2 regions of the Marmoricola sp. OAE513 genome follow, and region 2 is predicted to be linked to the other one. Evidence: riboswitches for the same ligand, from Rfam matches in the RefSeq annotation. Region 2 holds a riboswitch; the other holds the start of a gene.
The links. A riboswitch is a leader RNA that binds a small molecule or an ion and turns the genes downstream of it on or off. The one in region 2 is predicted to bind cyclic di-AMP.
Positions count from the first base shown of each region.

Region 1: linked by a shared signal. The riboswitch ahead of ABIE44_RS05340 (C40 family peptidase) and the one ahead of ABIE44_RS17570 (C40 family peptidase) in region 2 are both predicted to bind cyclic di-AMP.

Region 1 covers NZ_JBEPOC010000001.1:1,036,934-1,046,444, forward strand. The annotation lists gene ABIE44_RS05310 (glycoside hydrolase family 16 protein) at 1-194, shown strand, start outside; gene ABIE44_RS05315 (family 16 glycosylhydrolase) at 389-1,615, shown strand; gene ABIE44_RS05320 (DNA adenine methylase) at 1,636-2,718, shown strand; gene ABIE44_RS05325 (flavin-containing monooxygenase) at 2,715-4,028, shown strand; gene ABIE44_RS05330 (bile acid:sodium symporter family protein) at 4,025-4,966, shown strand; gene ABIE44_RS05335 (SDR family oxidoreductase) at 4,963-5,922, shown strand; gene ABIE44_RS05340 (C40 family peptidase) at 5,904-6,479, opposite strand; cyclic di-AMP (ydaO/yuaA leader) riboswitch at 6,483-6,657, opposite strand; tRNA gene ABIE44_RS05345 (tRNA-Leu) at 6,817-6,890, opposite strand; gene def (peptide deformylase) at 6,904-7,413, opposite strand; gene ABIE44_RS05355 (glycine cleavage system transcriptional repressor) at 7,413-7,928, opposite strand; gene ABIE44_RS05360 (HNH endonuclease signature motif containing protein) at 8,038-9,285, shown strand; gene ABIE44_RS05365 (uracil-DNA glycosylase) at 9,282-9,511, opposite strand, start outside.
Region 2 covers NZ_JBEPOC010000001.1:3,512,685-3,522,195, forward strand. The annotation lists gene ABIE44_RS17555 (DEDD exonuclease domain-containing protein) at 1-1,277, opposite strand, end outside; gene ABIE44_RS17560 (hypothetical protein) at 1,368-1,625, shown strand; gene ABIE44_RS17565 (hypothetical protein) at 1,708-1,914, shown strand; cyclic di-AMP (ydaO/yuaA leader) riboswitch at 2,073-2,256, shown strand; gene ABIE44_RS17570 (C40 family peptidase) at 2,301-3,269, shown strand; gene ABIE44_RS17575 (hypothetical protein) at 3,517-4,500, shown strand; gene ABIE44_RS17580 (M48 family metallopeptidase) at 4,556-5,815, shown strand; gene ABIE44_RS17585 (Flp family type IVb pilin) at 5,907-6,113, opposite strand; gene ABIE44_RS17590 (Flp family type IVb pilin) at 6,152-6,361, opposite strand; gene ABIE44_RS17595 (response regulator) at 6,573-7,214, opposite strand; gene ABIE44_RS17600 (sensor histidine kinase) at 7,266-8,768, opposite strand; gene ABIE44_RS17605 (type II secretion system F family protein) at 8,781-9,511, opposite strand, start outside.

The sequences.
Region 1 (9,511 bases), 2.5 Mb from region 2:
TCAACGGGGTCGTCTGCTTCGTCAACGAGTACAAGTCCGCGCTGGCCGGGGTCCAGGGCCGGAGCTCGCCGTTCGACAAGCCTTTCTACCTGGCGATGAACCAGGCCATGGGCGCCCTCGGCAACGAGTACGACCCTGCTGTCGTTCCGGACACCGTGACGACCGAGATCGACTACGTGCGTATCTGGAAATGAGTTACGCCGGCTCCCGCGGTTGACCAGACCAGTGAGCGCGACGACGAGCCGGACCGGCGCAACACGGGAGATCCCGCCTAGCATCGCTTCACGACGGCCACGACCGGCCGGCCACCCGCACGACGCACATCTCGGAACGCAACACCTGTGTGTCCTCACGTCCTCCCGCACCGGGGACGCCAAGGAGAGCCTGAATGTTCCGGATCCCAGCCCTGGCCACGGCCGGCACCGCCCTGATCGTCGTAGCGGCGCTAGGCGGAAGCAGCTCCGCGGGCTTCGTGCTCGCCGCCGAGCCCACCACGCCCAACGTCCTGGTGACCTCTGCTCCCGGCGAGCTGGTCCTGGAGGAGTCGGGCACGGTCACGGTCCAGGTCACCGGCGACGCCCACCCCGGCGACCGGATCATCCTCAACACCGCGGGTTCCTACAACACCGGGTTCGTCCGGGTCAGTGAGACGGTCCTCGACGACCACCTGATGGCGACCCTGAAGGTGCCCGGTCGCGAGTACCTCGGTTCCTACGACTACTGGGCGAGCACCCCGGCCACGTCGGTCAACCCGGAGCGCTCCAGCGAGCGGTTCACGATCGACATCGTCTCCCCGCCGCCTCCGGTGAACCCGAACTGCGGTAGCGGCGCTCCGAGAAAGGCGGACGGCAGCCCGTGGGTCTGCACGTTCGCCGACGACTTCGAGGGCAAGGCCCTCGACCGCCGCTACTGGGTCGCGCAGCGCACCGAGAACAGCGGTTTCACGACCGGTAACAAGATCAAGTACGCGTGCGCGTTCGACAGCCCGGAAACCATCGGCGTCCGCGGCGGCAACCTCGAGTTGTCCCTGGTCGAGCGCACGGAGTCGCGCGACTGCGGCAAGGACAAGTCGTCGAAGTACGCGTACGGCCAGGTCATGCACCACCAGACGTTCGCCCAGACCTACGGGCGCTACGAGGTCCGGGCCAAGATCCCCGACCTTCGGGTTCCGGGCTCGCAGCAGTCGTTCTGGCTGTGGCCGGAGAAGGACACCTACGGCCCGTGGCCGCTGTCGGGGGAGATCGACTTCGCGGAGATGTACAGCAACGACCCCGGCATCGTGAAGCCGTTCATCCACTACACCCCGGGCGAGTCGACCGACGGCACCAACAAGAACGTCACCCACACGCGGTGCCCCATCAAGGTCGGTCAGTTCAACACCTACGGACTCGTCTGGGAGCCGGGCAAGCTCACGATCCTGCTCAACGGCAAGGTCTGCATGATCAACGAGTACTCCTCGGCGCTCGCCGGTTTCTACGGCGAGACCTCCCCCTTCGACCACCCCTTCTACCTGGCGCTGAACCAGGCGATGGGCGCGATCGGCAACGAGTACGTGGATGACCAGGTGCCCGACCGGCTCACCACGCAGATCGACTACGTCCGCATCTGGAAGTGAAGTCCACGTAGCCTGCGGGGGTGATCAAGTACCTGGGCTCCAAGCGCGCTCTGGTCGGGGTGCTCGGGGAGATCGCGACCCGGGTCGGCGCCACCACCGCCGTCGACCTGTTCACCGGGACGACCCGCGTGGCCCAGGAGTTCAAGAAGCGCGGTCTCGAGGTCACCGCCCACGACGTGGCCACGTACAGCGAGGTGCTGGGCAACTGCTACATCAGCACAGATGCTGACGCGGTCGACCGCGCCGAGCTCGACGACGCGCTGGCCCGCCTGGCCGCGCTCCCGGGCCGCGCCGGCTACTTCACCGAGACGTTCTGCATCCAGTCCCGCTTCTTCCAGCCGCACAACGGCGCTCGGGTCGACGCGATCCGCGACCTCCTCGAGAGCGAGTACCGGGACTCACCGCTCTTCCCGGTCCTGCTCACCAGCCTGATGCTCGCCGCCGACCGGGTCGACTCCACCACCGGCGTCCAGATGGCCTACCTCAAGCAGTGGGCACCGCGGGCCTACCACGACCTCGACCTGCGGGCACCTGAGCTGATCCCCGGGACCGGCCACACCCTGCGCGGGGATGCGACCCGGACCATCGACCTCCTCCCCCGGGTCGACCTGATGTACCTGGACCCGCCCTACAACCAGCACCGGTACTTCACGAACTACCACGTCTGGGAGACCCTGGTCCGCTGGGACGAGCCCGAGTCGTACGGCATCGCGCGCAAGCGCGTCGACGCCCGCGACGAGGAGACCAAGAGCGTCTTCAACCTCAAGCGCGAGATGGCTCCGGCCTTCGCCGACCTCGTCCGCCGGGCACGCGCCGACGTCCTGGTCGTGTCGTACAACGACGAGTCGTGGATCACCGCGGAGGAGATGACCCGGGCGCTGCGCGACGCCGGACACGAGGACGTGCGGATGCTCGCCTTCGACTCCAAGCGGTACGTCGGCGCGCAGATCGGCATCCACAACAACCTCGGCCAGCGCGTCGGCGAGGTCAAACGGCTGCGCAACGTCGAGTACGTCTTCGTGGCGGGCCCGACCGACCGGGTGGAGGCGGCCACCGACATCGATCTCTCCGTGGCGGGGTCTTCTGGTTTGATTCTCGGGTGACCGACTCGACTTTCGCCGTGATCGGCGCCGGACCGTCCGGGCTCGCTGCCGCCCGCAACCTCCAGCGCCGTGGCCTCCCCTGGGTCGGCTACGAGCTCGGCAGCGGTGTCGGTGGCCTCTGGGACATCGACTCCCCGCGGTCCACGGTCTACGAGTCCGCACACCTGATCTCCTCGCGCACGACGACGCAGTTCACCGAGTTCCCGATGGCCGAGGGCGTGGCCGACTACCCCTCGCACCGCGAGCTGGCCGCGTACTTCAACGCCTTCGCCGACGAGTTCGACCTGCGGTCGGGCTTCCACTTCGACACCGAGGTCACCGCCGTACGCCGCGACGGCGACGCCTGGGCGGTCACCGTCCGCGACGCTTCCGGGGAGCACACCCACCGGCACGCCGGGGTGCTGCTCGCCAACGGCACGCTCTCGGAGCCCAACGTGCCGACCTTCGCCGGTCAGGACACCTTCACCGGCGAGATCCTGCACACCAGCTCCTACAAGCGCGGCGAGCAGTTCGCCGGCAAGCGCGTGCTCATCATCGGCGCGGGCAACTCCGGCTGCGACATCGCGGTCGACGCGGTGCACCACGCCGCCGCGATCGACATGTCGGTCCGTCGCGGGTACCACTTCGTGCCGAAGTACGTCCTCGGCAAACCTGCCGACACCCTCAACCAGGGCAAGCCGCTGCCCCCGAGGATCAAGCAGTTCATCGACTCCCGCGTGCTCAAGCTGTTCACCGGTGACCCGGTGAAGTTCGGCTTCCCCGAGCCGGACCACGCGATCTACGAGTCGCACCCGATCGTGAACTCGCTGATCCTGCACCACCTCGGCCACGGCGACCTGCGGGTGCGTCCGGACATCGACCGGTTCGACGGGGACGAGGTCGTCTTCGCCGACGGCTCCCGGACGGCGTACGACCTGGTCGTGCTGGCGACCGGCTACGCGCTGCACTACCCGTTCGTGGACGCGGGCCTGCTCGGTTGGAGCGGCCCGGGCTCGGGCAGTGCTCCGGACCTCTACCTCAACGTCTTTGCTCGTGGCGCCGACGCACGCGGTCTCTTCGTGCTCGGCATGATCGAGGCCTCGGGGATCGGCTGGCAGGGCCGCTACGAGCAGGCCGACCTGGTCGCGGGCTATCTGGCCGCACAGACGGCGGGTTCGGACGTCACGGCGTTCGAGAAGCGCATCGACGACGCGCACCCGGACCTGTCCGGCGGCTACAAGTACCTGGGCCTCGAGCGGATGGCGTACTACGTCAACAAGGACGCCTACCGGAACGCGGTACGCCGTGAGGCCGAGGAGTTCGGGCCGTGATCGCCCAGGTACTCAGCCTCGCGACCGACGTCGACGACATCCGGATCGCGTTCAACGAGAGCTCGCTGACGGTCCTCAAGATCGTCATCGGCACGATCCTGTTCGGCATCGCGCTCGACACCAAGGTCTCCGACTTCACCGCCGCGCTGCGCCGCCCGTGGGTGATCACGATCGGCGTGCTCGCCCAGTTCATCGCGCTGCCGGCGCTGACGTTCCTGCTCACACTGCTGCTCGACGTCCGCGGTTCGGTCGCGCTCGGAATGATCCTGGTTGCCTGCTGTCCGCCGGGCAACGTCTCGAACGTGCTCACCCACCGCGCCGGCGGTGACGTCGCGCTGTCGGTCTCGATGACCGCGGTGAGCAACCTGCTGGCGATCTTCCTGATGCCGCTGAACATGGCGTTCTGGGGCGGGCTGCACCCGACCGGCGAGAAGCTGCTCGAGGACATCGACCTGTCGGCCGTCGACATGCTCGTCGAGGTCGGCCTGGTCATCGGGGTGCCGTTCGTCCTCGGCATCTCGATCGCCCGGCTCTGGCCGGCCGTCGCGGAGCGCGCCCACAAGGTCGTCGGGCCGGTCTCGTTCCTCGCCCTGGGCGTCGTCATCGTCCTCGGCGTCACCAAGAACTGGGACCTGTTCCTCGACTACATCAGCATCGTCCTGCTGGCGGTCTTCCTGCACGACGCGCTCGCGCTCGCGCTGGGTTGGTGCATCGGCAGGGCCACCCGGCTGCCCGACCGCAGCGTGAAGGCGATGACCTTCGAGGTCGGCATCCGCAACGCGGGCCTCGGCCTGCTGCTGGTGTTCTCCTACTTCGACGGCCTCGGCGGGATGGCGCTCGTCGCCGCCTGGTGGGGAATCTGGGACATCGTCGCCGGACTGGCCCTCGCCCAGTGGTGGTCCTCCCGCTCGTCTGAGAAGAAAGCAGTCACCGCATGAAGATCCTGGTCACCGGCGGCAGCGGCTTCCTCGGCAGTGCCGTCGTACGACGCCTCAGCGCCGCCGGCCACGACGCCGTGGTTGCGGACCTGCGAGAGCCGGAGACCCTCCCCGACGGTGTGACCTTCGCGCGCTTCGACGTCACCGACGCCGACCTCGTCGGCGCGGTGATCGGGGCCGTGCAGCCCGAGGTCGTCGTGCACCTGGCCTCGATCGTCACACCCGGCAAGAAGTCGAACCGCGAGCTCGAGTACGCCGTCGACGTCGACGGCACCCGCAACGTCCTGGACGCGTGCTTGGCGCACGGCGTACGCCGGATCGTCGTGTCCTCCAGCGGAGCGGCGTACGGGTACCACGCGGACAACCCCGCCTGGTTGACCGAGATCGACCAGGTGCGCGGCAACGAGGAGTTCGCCTACTCCCACCACAAGCGGTTGGTGGAGGAGATGCTTGCCGAGCTGCGAACGAGCACCCCGGCGCTCGAGCAGGTCGTGCTGCGGATCGGCACGATCCTCGGCGAGTCCGTCGACAACCAGATCACGGCACTGTTCGACTGGCCGTTCCTGCTCAAGGTCGGCGGCGCCGATTCTCCGTTCGTCTTCATCTGGGACACCGACGTCGCCGCCATCATCGAGCGCGGCGCGACCGGTCCGGCGGACGCGGTCGTCGGGGTCACCAACGTCGCCGGCGACGGCACCCTCACGATGGACGACATCGCGCAACGGCTCGGCAAGCGGGCCGTGTCGGTGCCGACGATCGCCCTGCAGGGTGTGCTCGGCGTGCTGAAGCCGCTGGGGCTGTCGGCGTACGGGCCGGAACAGACGAGGTTCCTGCAGTTCCGACCCGTGCTCGCCAACGACCGGCTGCGCACCACCTTCGGGTACGTGCCGAGCAAGACCTCCTCAGAGGCCTTCGACGCCTGGCTGGCAGCGCGCGCTCAGCGCACCCGGCCGTAGTAGACCGAGCGGGTCCAGATGCGCTCCTTGCGGACCCGGGTGCCCGAGTACGGCGCGTGCCAGATCTGGTTCTTCCCGGCGTAGATCGCGACGTGGTAGATCCCGCCACCGTCGTGGAAGAACACCAGGTCCCCGGCGCGGCGGTCCTTGGCGCGCAGGTGCTTCACCCGGCCGTACTGGGCAGCCGAGGAGTGCGGAAGCTTCTTGCCGAGCCGCTTGAAGGTCCACATCGTCAGACCCGAGCAGTCGAAGCGACGCGGGCCGGCGGCACCGTAGGAGTAGCTCGACCCCTTGCGGGTCGCGGCCACGCGGACGGCCTTGCGACCGAACGCCTTGGCGCGCTTCAGCCTCTGAGCCTTCTTCTGGGCCCTGATCTGTGCCGCGGTGGGAGCCGGAGCAGCCGCCGGGGCAGCGGGAGCCTGGGTGGTCGGGGTGCCCGACACCGAGGCGAGGTCAGCCTGCGCCGGCGCCGGAGCGACCAGGACAGCAAGGGCAACGAAAGGCGCGCAGAGGAGTCCGAGCGCGCGCAGATGAGTACGACCAGTCGTCGTGGACATGTGAAACCTGTGCGGTCACGCTTACGAGGGTTGACCTGTCGGATTCGGGCTACCGTTGCCCGGCCACTCGTGTGGCTTCACCCCAAGTCCCACCGGACAGCTCGTGTGGACACTGCGTGAGACGTCGTGCTGGTTCCTCCGCGCCCGTCATCCCCACTCGCTTTCGCGTCGTGTTGTCCGGCTCATGACGGGCCTCAGCGTGAGCAACGGACAGCACCCCAAGAACTTGGGGGCGCATCCAGTGAATCGGCATCGAGGACCGGTTCCTGACCAGTTACGCGGGAAATGTGAGTCAGCGCACGTGGTTGAGGAAGATCACACACGCGGTCGAGCACGGTGCCCCGGGTGGGGGTCGAACCCACACTGAACGGTTTTTAAGACCGCTTCCTCTGCCGGTTGGGATACCGGGGCCAGGAGGAACCGATCATAAGTAGGTCTTGCGCGGGTGCAGCGCGTGCGCGCCCGCCACCCGGTCGAGGAACAGCAGCCCCTCGCAGTGGTCGATCTCGTGCTGCAGCGCCCGGGCCTCGAAGGCCTCGGCCTCGATGATGACCTCGGCGCCGGTGCCCGGCTCCTGCCCCCGGACGACGAGCCGGGAGGCGCGCTTCACGTCACCGGTCAGGTCGGGCACGCTCATGCAGCCCTCGCGCGCCTTCTCGTTGCGGGTCGCGCTGACGATCTCCGCGTTGCAGAGCACGAACGTGCCGTGGTGGCCGCGGGTCTTGGGGTGCTCGGAGACGTCCACGCAGAACACCTTCGCACTCACCCCGACCTGAGGCGCGGCCAGGCCGACGCACCCGGGCGAGACCCGCATGGTGGCGATCAGGTCCGCCGCGAGCTGCACGATCTCGGGATCGGTCGGGTCGACCACCGCGCCGGGGCGCGACAGGACGGGGTCAGGGGCCCGGACGACCGGGAGGACGCGGCCTTCCATCAGAGGTCGTCGCTGTCCAGGGCGCGCAGGGAGACGTCGACACCGAGCGCCGTGGCTGCCGCGCTCAGCGAGGCGCTCAGCTCATCGGCGGAGACGGACGCGGGCAGGTCGACCTCAGCGATGAGCACGTAGAGCTCGCCCGCCAGGCGCGTGGTCAGGTCGGTGATGTTGCCGCCCACCGCTGCGACTTCGGCGACCACGTTGGAGACGATCCCCGGACGGTCGCCCCCGTGCACGCTGAGCAGGTACGACGAGCCGCGGCTGACGGGAGTCTCCGCGGGGACCGCGCGCACGGACACCGAGAGGGAGCCGTCCGCGGTGAGCCCGCCGAGCCCCTCCTCGACCTCTCCGGGCGAGGCGGAGCCGTCGGTGATCAGCGTCATCGCGAAGTGACCGCGCAGCAGCGTCATCGTCGAGTCCTCGATGTTCAGGCCCAGTCCGGCGAGGACACCCGTGGTCTCCGCGATGATCCCGGGACGGTCGTGGCCGAGGACGGTGATGGCGAGGAGCGGCATGTGCTGAGTCTTCCACCCAGCAGAACGCCCTGGAAAACGTTCTCACCTGCTCGTGCAGAACCCCTGTTTTCAGGGCAAAACTGTCGGTACCGGTCACTAGGTTCGATGCATGACCACGGCAACTGCTCTCGAGACCGGCGCGATCCTCGCGACGGCACGACGGGCGCGGGTGCAGGCCGACGAGGCCGAGGCGCAGATCCTGGCAGCCGCCGTCGCGTGGGCCCGGGTGCACGAGACCGAGGACGTCGACTTCGCTGCCACCTTCGGCGACACCCCGGTGCTCATCGCGGGCGAGGGGGCGCCCTACATCCGCTACGACGCCATCTCCGAGTTCGCGGCCGTCGTCGGACTCTCCAGCGCGTCGGGGCGGAACCTAATCGGACAGGCGCTCGAGCTCGCCTACCGACTGCCGAAGGTGTGGGACCGGATCCAGCGTGGCTCGCTGCCGTCGTGGCGTGGTCGCCGGATCGCGGAGGAGACGTTGTCGCTCTCGCAAGAAGCGGCAGCCTTCGTCGACCAGCAGGTCGCACCGTTCGCCCACAAGACCAACCTGGCTCAGACCCAGCGCCTCGTCGACGAGGCGATCGCCCGGTTCATGCCCGCCTTCGCCAAGAAGCGGCTCGACGACTCCGCGGAGCAGCGCCACGTCACCTTCGACCACCAGCAGGTGTCCTTTGCCGGCACGTCGCGCTTCTGGGGTGAGATCGACCTGGTCGACGCCCTCGAGCTCGACCAGGTCATCGCCGCGGAGGCCGAAGCGCTCAAGGACCTGGGATCCGACCTTCCGCTCGACATCCGCCGGGCGCAGGCGCTGGGCAACCTCGCCCGCGGCCAGCTCACGATCCGCCCCGAGGCGGGGCCGGCCACGCGCGACCTGGTCCTCTACGTGCACCTCGGCGCCGACGGACTCGGCCGCATCGAGAACGCCGGACCGCGTCCGCTCACCTGCGAGCAGATCGCCGCCTGGGCGCGGATCCCCGAGACCCGCGTGGTCGTGAAGCCGGTGATCGACCTCAACAAGCCGATCAGCACCGAGGCTTACGAGTGCACCGATGCCATCCGGGAGCACATCACCCTCCGTGACGGCACGTGCATCTTCCCGCACTGCACCCGCCCGGCACGCAGCTGCGATGCTGACCACACGGTCCCGTACGACGAGGGCGGTGAGACCGACACGAGGAACCTCGGCTCGCTGTGCCGGTTCCACCACCGGCTCAAGACGCACTCGGGCTGGTACTACACCGAGCTCGAGCCAGGGACGTATCTGTGGCGATCGCCCCACGGCTACCAGTTCCTTCGGGATCGTCACGGTACGGAGATCGTGACACCACGGCCGGTGGACCCGCCCGGCGACTAGGAGTCAGCCAGTTCCCGGGCGCGGGTGAACACCGCGTCGAGCATGTCCGTCGTGAGTCGTCCGGTGAAGGTGTTGTGCTGCGACGGGTGATAGCTCCCCAATAGCGTCACGGTGCCGTTCAGACCCTCGAGCTCGACCTCGGTGGCGTGCCCGAACTTTGGGAGCGGCCGCGGCACGGCGAAACCTGCTTCCTTCAGCGACCTCAGCGCGGCCGCCCACCCGAAGG
Region 2 (9,511 bases):
GAGATCGCCTCGACCACCTCGTCGGCGCGGTGCAACAGGTTGTCGCGGAGCTCGGCGACCATCTCGGCGTAGGTGTCCAGGTCGGTGCTGCCGTCGCACGGGGCCAGGCACCGACCCATCTCGGCGAGCACGCAGGCCGATCTCGACGGGGTAGCGGGCAGCCGGCCGCTGCACTGCCGGACGGGGAAGGTCTCGTGCAGGGCGGCGAGCGACTTCTCGGCGCGCTTGCGCGAGCTGAACGGACCGAAGTAGTCGGCGTCGTCGTCGAGCACCTGGCGCACCAGGGACAGCCGGGGCCACACCTCGTTGGTCAGCTTGAGCCAGTGCACTTTCTCGGGGAACCGGCTCTTGCGGTTGTAGCGCGGCTTGTGCTGCGCGATCAGCCGTAGCTCGCGGACCTCGGCCTCCAGCGGCGTCGCGCACTCGATGCCCTCGACGCGGGTCGCGATGCCGACCATCTCGCCCATCCGCGAGCGGGTCTCCGAGGCCGTGAAGTACGAGCGCACCCGGGTGCGCAGGTCGCGGGACGTGCCGACGTACAGCACCCGGTCGCGGTCGTCGCGGAAGAGGTAGACCCCGGGTGCGTGCGGAAGGTCCTCGGCCAGGTGCCGCTTGCGCCGCTGCGCCGAGGTCACCCGCGAGGTGAAGGTCTGCAGCTCCTCGATCGTGTAGACACCGAGACTGCCGAGCCGTTCGAAGAGCCCGTGCAGCACGTCCACGGTCGCCCGGGCGTCCGAGAGGGCCCGGTGGTTGGGCGTCGTGGTGGCACCGAACGCGACGGCCAGCGAGCTGAGCTTGCAGTTCGGGGCGTCGTCGCGGGTGACCACCCGGCGCGCCAGCCGGGCGGTGTCGAGCACCTCGAACTTCGGCCACGCGTACCCCAGCGTCTCGGCGTTGTGCTTGAGGAAGCCGACGTCGAACGGGGCGTTGTGCGCGACGAGGACGCAGCCGCGGGCGAACTCCAGGAAGGCCGGCAGCGCCGAGTCGATCGGGGGAGCCGAGGCCACCATCGAGTTGGTGATCCCGGTGAGCACGGCGATGAACGGAGGGATCGCGGAGTGCGGGTTCACCAGGGTCTGGAACTCACCGAGGATCTCGCCACCGCGCACCTTCACCGCGCCGATCTCGGTGATCATCGCGCCCTGGGAGACGGCTGCGCCGGTGGTCTCGAGGTCGACGACGCAGAAGGTCAGGTCGCGCAGGGGACGCCCGAGCTCGTCGAAGCTCATCTGTGCAGCCCACCGCGACGACGCGGGGTCGAGGTGCGCTGCGGTCATGGGACGACCGTAGGAAAGACCGCCGACACAAACGGGTCCGACGCGCGCACTAGACTCGCCCGGTTCCACCACACCAACGAGGAGTCACCCGTGAGCATCGCCCTTCCCGGACCCACCCAGCGCTGGCGTTGCGGCGGTTGCGGCAACCTCACCCGTTTCGACCTCACCCGCACCCGCCGTACGACGGAGTTCTGGCACTTCGACCTCGCCGGGGACCACGACGTCGAGCAGACCGAGCTGCGCGAGGAGTCGGTGGAGTCGGTGACCTGCCGCTGGTGCGGCCGTGACGACGCGATCGAGCTGGTCGACCGCAACGACGCTGACCCGACGGGAACGCCCGGGGCCTGAGACCCGCCTCCTCCGGATGTGTCGGAGGTCGGTGCGAGTCTTCTTCTCGACCGCAGAACGCGGAACGAGAAGGAGAGAACCGATGAGCGTGCACGTCGACTGCGACACCTGCCTGGTCCGTGGCCTGTCGTGCCACGACTGCGTCGTGACGGTCCTGCTGGGGCCGCCCCCCGAGCTCAGCTTCGACGCCGACGAGCAGCAGGCGCTGTCGGTGCTCGCCGACTCCGGGCTGATCCCACCCTTGCGGATGGTCACGCCGGTGGACGGTCGGCACATCGAGTCGGCGTAGGGGCTGGCCGTTTCCTCTGCGCCGGAAGTGACCCCTGGGGCAGGAGTGGCGGACGTGTTCCGAAACACACGGCGACATGGGGCCCAGGTTTGGCACGTCGTTACCGTTCGTTTATCGTCTATGGCTCAGGTCCCTGCACGAGCCACTGACCAGGTGGTTCAGGGGCCGCGCTGAATCCGTCGTCGCGCTTCTCGGAGAGCGTGAACCGGAGCCGGGGAACCACATCTTCATGGGGTGAATCCGGTGCAACGACCGTGGGGTGACCTGTTGTCCGCGCGCTGGTAGGGCGATCTTTGCGCCCGAATCCGTCAGCTCACCTGGTAAGCGTTCGACAAAGAGGAGACCGTCCGCTCGTGCTTCACGGCCGGAAACGCACCGCCACTGTCGTGGCGACCCTGATCGCCCTGCTCGCTGCACTCCTCGTGGTCGCCGTCGGCGTCACGGGTTCTGAGTCCGCGAGCGCCAAACCGGACCTCAAGACGGTCAAGAAGCAGGTCGAGAAGCTCGACCGCCAGGCCGAGGCCGCCTCCGAGCGGTACAACGACGCGAAGGTCAAGGTCGCCCGCACCCAGACCAAGCTGACCGCGCTCAACTCCGACCTCCGCCGCCAGCAGGTCAAGGTCGACTCCATGCGCGAGCAGGTCGCCGCGCTGGTGGTCGAGCAGTTCCAGGGCAACGCCCTCTCGACGACCTCGCAGCTGGTGCTGTCGAACAACCCCGACGCTTTCCTCGACAACCTGAACGCGGTCTCGGCGTACAACAGCCAGCGCGGCCAGGTGATCGAGGACTACAGCACCCAGCTCGACCGGCTGAAGCTGCGCAAGAAGGCCGTCCAGGCCGAGGCGACCCGCCTCAAGGCGCTGCAGAAGCAGATGGGTGCCGAGAAGAAGCAGATCGACAAGAAGGCCGCGAAGGCCCAGGACCTGCTCGACGACCTCGAGGCGCAGGCGCGCGCCAAGCTCCTCGGTGGTGACTACTCGGGCTCGATCCCGACGTTCGACGGTTCGGGCAAGGCCGCGGTGGCCCTCCGGTACGCGCTCGCCCAGGTCGGCAAGCGGTACGTCTACGGCGCAGCCGGTCCGAGCTCGTTCGACTGCTCCGGCCTCACGATGCGCGCCTGGGGCTCGGCCGGCGTCGGCCTGCCGCACTCCTCGCGGGCCCAGACCGGCTCCGGTCTGCGAGTCTCCGAGGGCGACCTCCAGCCCGGCGACCTGGTCTTCTACTACAGCCCGGTGAGCCACGTCGGCATGTACCTGGGCAACGGACTGATCGTGCACGCCGCCAACCCGAGCGCCGGCGTCCGGGTCAGCCCGCTGCACTCGATGCCGTACGTCGGCGCCGTCCGCCCTGGCTGATCGACCCCGGCGGGCACGCAGGTTCGCCGCTGCAGTCGTCATCGGACTGGTCTGCTCGCTGACCCTGGTCGGCTGCTCCGACGACACCAGCATCACGCCGCCGACCGCGGCGACCGACAGCTCCGAGGCACGGGAAGCCGCTGCGCAGCAGACCCTGGGCGACCTCGAGTCGGCGCTGCGTGCCGGCGACGCTCCCGCCGCCGAGGCGCTGGCGGTCCCCGAGCTCGCCGACCGGCTGGACGCAGCCGTGGCCAACATCGAGCGACTAGACCTGGTCGACCTGTCCGTGCGCTACGTCGCCGACATCCCGGCCACCGCGGTCGCCGGGACCGCCGACGGCCCGGAGACCTGGCAGGCGACCGTCGCCGTCTCCTACCGGCTCGACGGCTGGGACACCGGGTCGACGGACGTCGAGACGACCTTCAGCTTCGCCCCCGACGGGGAGGGCGTGAAGATCGCGGAGATCGGTTCGGCGGACGGGCGAACGCCGCTGTGGCTCGCCGGTCCGGTCAAGGCGGTCGCGGTCGGCCGCACGTTGGTGCTGACCCGCGACGGTTCCGGCGAGCGCGCCTCCGCGCTCGCGCAGCGCGCGGTCGCGGACGTCGACAAGGTGCTGCCGCGCTGGCGCGGACGGCTGGTGGTCGAGCAGGCTGCTGACGAGCAGGAGTTCGACCGCGCGCTCGGCGCACCCCGGGCGCAGTACGCGAACATCGCCGCCGTCACCGCCAGCGTCGACGGCTCGCTCGACGCGGGCTCGCCGGTGCACGTGTTCCTGAACCCGGCGGTGTTCGACACGATCGGACGTCGAGGTGCCCAGGTGGTGATGAGCCACGAGTCGACGCACGTCGCCACCGGAGCCACGTTCGCGGACATGCCGACCTGGCTGCTCGAGGGATTCGCCGACTACGTGGCGCTGGCGCACTCGGGGATCGGCGTGCGGACCGCCGCCGCGCAGATCCTGAAGCGGATCCGCACCGACGGCCTCCCCGACACCCTCCCGACCGACGACGACCTGAGCCCGACAGCCGGTGGGCTCGGGGCGACGTACGAGGAGGCGTGGCTCGCGAACCGGTTCCTGGCGCGAGCGTACGGCGAGGCGAAGCTGATCGCGTTCTACGACGCCGTGAACGACGGCACGAAGACCCCGGAGGCCTTCGGCTCGGTCCTCGGGACGACCGAGGCCGCGTTCGTGCAGCGGTGGCGGGCCGACCTGCGCACGCTCGCACGCTGATCGGTCGGACCGGGTCCTGCAGGCCCTCTTCAGGTCGCGTGGCAGGCTGACCGTCATGGAGCAGGACTCGCCGACCGGTGCCCGCACGGGCCTGGTCGTCGCCGCCCTCGCCGGGGCGGTCTTCGTGGTCCTGGCCGTCGTGCTCGTGCCGTGGCACTGGTTCCCGGGTGAGCACGTACACGCGGTCGCGGACGACTCGGTCTTCACGAAGGCGCAGATCGAGCACAACGAGCACGTCGGGTGGATGTTCCGGCTGCCCAGCTGGGCCAACCTGGCGATCGGGCTCGGCGTCTCGCTGTGGCTCGGGCTGAGTAAGCGGGGGAGCAGGATCGTGCAGCGGATGCCCGGTCCCTGGTGGACCCAGGTGCTGCTCGCCACCGGTGTCCTCACCGTCATCGTCTGGGTGGCCCAGCTCCCGCTCTCGGCGCGGGGACAGCAGGTGGCGCGCAGCGAGGGTCTGAGCTCGCAGGGTTGGGGGAGCTGGCTGCTCGACGGGCTGATCGGCACGGGCGTGGCGTGGGCGTTCACCGCGATCGGGGTGCTGGTCGTCCTGGCGATCGCGCGCAGGGCGCCTCGCACCTGGCCCGCCTGGGCGGCCGCGGCCGGCGCCTGCCTGGCGATGATCGGTTCCTTCGTCTACCCGGTCGTCGTCGAGCCGCTCTTCAACGACTTCACCTCGTTGCCCGACGGCCGGCTGCGCACCGAGATCTTCGCCCTGGCGGAGAAGGAGAAGGTGCCGATCGACGACGTCCTGGTCGCGGACGCGTCACGCCGTACGACGACCCTGAACGCGTACGTCTCGGGCTTCGGCAGCACCCGGCGGGTGGTGCTCTACGACAACGTGCTCACCGACCTGCCGCGGGCCGAGACCGAGGTGATCGTCGCCCACGAGCTCGGTCACGCCAAGCACGACGACGTCCTGGTCGGCACGGTCCTCGGTGCCGTCGGGTCGGCGTCGGGGATCGGACTGCTCGGCTGGCTGCTGTCGCGTCGGCGGCTGCTGGACCGAGCGGGTGCCGACGGGCCGGGCGATCCTCGGGTGATCCCGCTGGTGCTCGCGCTCGCCGCTGTCGGCGCGTTCGTCGCGAGCCCGGTGCAGAACACGATCAGCCGCGCGGTCGAGGCGCGCGCCGACCTGACCTCGCTCGAGGCGACCGGCGATCCCGACACGTTCGTGCAGATGCAGCGGCAGCTGACGTTGAAGTCGCTCGCAGACCCGACGCCACCGCGGGTCAGCCAGTTCTGGTTCGGCTCGCACCCGACGGTGCTGCAGCGCGTCGGCCTGGCGCGGCTCTTCGAGCGCGTGGGGGAGTAGGGGCGAAAACAGCACTCGGGCCGCAACACCTCGCGGTGTTGCGGCCCGATCCCCCAGTCGTGCTGCTGGGCGGTGCAGCCCAGCGGTCCGGTCAGCTACAGGTGGCTGCGGTGGAGCTGCCACCCTGCTTCACGGTCGAGCAGGTGTCGTCGAAGGCGTCACGGATGACACCGCCGAGGACGAAGACGATGGCGACGATGAGCGCGGCGATGCCGGCGATCAGCAGGCCGTACTCGACGGCGGACGCGCCGTCCTCGTTGCGCTTGCTGGGCATCAGGTTGCGGAAGTACTCAAGCATGGTGGTTCCTTTCGAGATGTGGTGTGTGTTTGGAGTGATCAGCTGCAGGTCGCGGTGCCGGACGCGTTGCCCTGGTTGGACACGGTCTTGCAGGTGTCGTCGAAGGCGTCACGGATGACACCGCCGAGGACGAAGACGATGGCGACGATGAGCGCGGCGATGCCCGCGATCAGCAGGCCGTACTCGACGGCGGACGCGCCGTCCTCGTTGCGCCTGCTGGGCATCATGGTGCGGAAGAACTCGAGCATTGGGTTTCCCTCCCCTTGTGGTCCAGGGCTACCGCCACGGGCGCCCCTTCGATGTGTCCAACTATGGCAGGAAACGATGCTTTGGGGATGATATGTCCGGTTTGAACCATATAGTCATAACGGGTCATGCGTCGGGCCACGAAAGGACGATGGTCCTGAAAGGTCCCTCGTCGAGGTCGGGACCCTGGTATGCCGCAGGTCGGAGAGGTGACTACTGGGGCGGCGGGGTGGCGTCGATCAGGCCCATCCGCATCGCGGAGACGAGGGCCTGGGCGCGGTTCCCGGCGCCCAGCTTCTCGTAGACCTTGGCGATGTGGGTCTTCGCCGTCGACTCGCTGATGTACAGGTTGGCCGCGATGGTCGCCACGCCCAGGCCGTCCGCGAGCAGGTCGAGGACCTGACGCTCGCGGTCCGAGAGCCGCGGCGTCGAGGACGACATCCGTCGCATCATCGCCTCGGGGAGCCCCGCGCAGGTGAAGCTGCGGGGGGACACGGCGGCGTGCCGGGCGGCGGCGATCACTTCTCCGCTGGGGGAGTCCTTGCCGACGAAAGCCGAGGCGCCGGCGTCCATCGCGGCGAAGATCTGCTCGTCCCCGGCGTACATGGTGAGCACGACGATGCCGAGCTCGTTGCGCTCCTTGCGCAGGGAGCGCACCAGGTCGAGCCCGGAGCCGTCGGGGAGCCGCAGGTCGACCACGACGACGTCCGGCGCGAGTGCGCTGACGGTGGACTGGGCCTCGGCGATCGAGGACGCCTCGCCGACCACGGCGAACCCGGCCTCGCGGGCGAACGCCATCGCGAGCCCGTGGCGGATCAGCTCGTGGTCGTCCACCAGCAGTACTGACGTGGTCAAGTGCGCCCCTCTCGGTCTGTGCAGGGTAACTGCTGCGGAGTCGGTCCAGCCCTAGGCGAGCCGGAGGGAGACCCGCGTTCCTCGTCCGTCGCCCACAGGGGACTCGACGCTGAGGCTGGCACCGACGCGTTCGGCGCGCTCCTCCATGATGCGCATCCCGTGGGAATCGGCTCGGGCCGACTGCAGTCCGGTGCCGTCGTCGGTGACGTCGATCTCGGCGTACGGCGGGTGCACCCGGCACCGCACCCACAGGTTGCTCCCGCCCGAGTGCCGTCGGGCGTTGTTGATCGCCTCCTGGGCGATGCGCAGCAGCTCGGCTTCGACGAGAGGCCGCAGACGTACCGAGGACTCGTCGAGGGTCACGTGCACCGTCATCGGTGAGTGCGACCCGACGTGCCGGGCGAACAGCGCGATGCTCTCCCCGAGGCCCTGCCCCGGCGCTGTCTCGTTGCGCAGGTCGAACACCGAGTTGCGCAGCTCGCCGACGACCCGGGTCACCTCCTTGCGGAGCAGGGCGACACCCGCGGCCTGGTCCGGGTCGGTCGTCGAGGCGGCCAGGTTGTCGACCAGGTAGCCGAGGGAGGCCACGTCCTGCGCGACGCCGTCGTGCACCTCGCGGGCCAGCCGGCGACGCTCCTCGGCGGTCGCGGCCTCGTGGACGCTGGTGAACAGCAGGGCAGCGCTGAGCTGGACGGCCGAGCTGTGCAGCCGGCGGATGATCCGGTCGAGCGCCGCGGGGTCCGGGGGAGCCGGGCACTCGATCAGGACGACCGCGACCTTCTCGGCGCCGCTGCTCATCGGCAGTGCGATCCGGGTGCCGCCGTACGTCGGGCGCTGGGTCCGCCAGCACTCGCGCAGCAGCACGTCGGAGGACTCCAGCGGGAAGGTGACCGCTCCCGTGGAGTACCGCAGCGGGGTGAAGGCGTCCCCGTGGCGCACCACCACGACCGCCTGCCGGACGACGACCTCCTCGGCGACCACCGCCATCGCCTGGTCGGCGAGGTCGACCGGGTCCAGGCCCGAGGTGAGCTGGCCGGAGAGGTCGCGCAGCTGACGGATCAGTCCCAGTGCGCTGCGGTAGGACTCGTCCGCGGACGGCGTGGTGACCGTACGCCGGGTGAAGGTGCCGAGCAGTCCCAGGCCCAGCCCGGTGGTCAACCAGGTGACCGCCGTGCCGGCGACCTCGGAGTGGAAGTGGCCCAGGACCAACCACGCCGACAGGCCCATGGCGATCGCCTCCGCGACCAGGACGGCGCCCACCCAGCGGATGCCGGCGGCGATCCCCCCGATCAGCACCGGCGTCGCCAGGTAGGGCATCGCCGCCTGGTGGTCGGGATAGGCCCAGATCGCGACGAGCCCGGTGGCTGCGCCCTCGGCGAGGACGATCAGCCGGTCCGGGAAGCGCCGGGTGAGCGACGCCGTCCCGGCGGCCACCGCGATCGCGGCGACGAACCAGAGCCCGTCCAGGGTGACCTGCCCGACGAGCGCGGTCGAGGCGATGACGGCGAGGGTGAAGACCCTGGCCGCCGCGGCCACCCGGAGAAGATCGGTCACGCGGCGATCATGTCACTTCACGGTGCCCGAGAAGCTGTCCATGATCTGGATCCCGGCCGGACCGAGGACCGCGATGAACAGGCACGGCAGGATGCAGAAGATCAGCGGGACCAGGATCTTGACGGGCACCTTCTGCGCCATCTCCTCGGCCCACTGGCGCTTCTTGACCCGGATCTCCGAGGACTGCACCCGCAGCACCTGCGCGATCGGGATACCGAACGAGTCGGCCTGGACCATCGCACTGACGAACGAGCGCAGGTCGGGCAGGTTGGTGCGCTCGGCGAGCGAGCGCAGTGCCTCGGTGCGCCCGCGACCGATCTGCATCTCCTGCAGCATCCGGGAGAACTCCTCGGCCAGCGGCCCCTCGGTGTTCCGGGCCACCTGGGCCACGGCGGCGTCGAAGCCGAGGCCGGACTCCACCGAGATGGTCAGCAGGTCGATGGCGTCGGGCAGGGCGCGCTGGAGGAGCTCCGCACGCTCGTAGGCCTGCTGGTACAGGTACAGGTTCGGTGCCATGTAGCCGGCCACCGAGAGACCCACCACGGCGACCAGGGTGGGTAGGAAGCCCAGGCCCATGACGGTGGTCAGCAGCAGCGAGACCACCAGGGCCGCGAAGAAGCAGACGACCTTGCCGGCGCTGACGCGGTCGGCGGTCCAACCGCGCGGGTTGCCGGCGAGCTCGAGCTTCTCGTGGATCCGGTCACCTGCGTCGGCCGGCGTCAACCGACGTCCGAGGCCCTGGG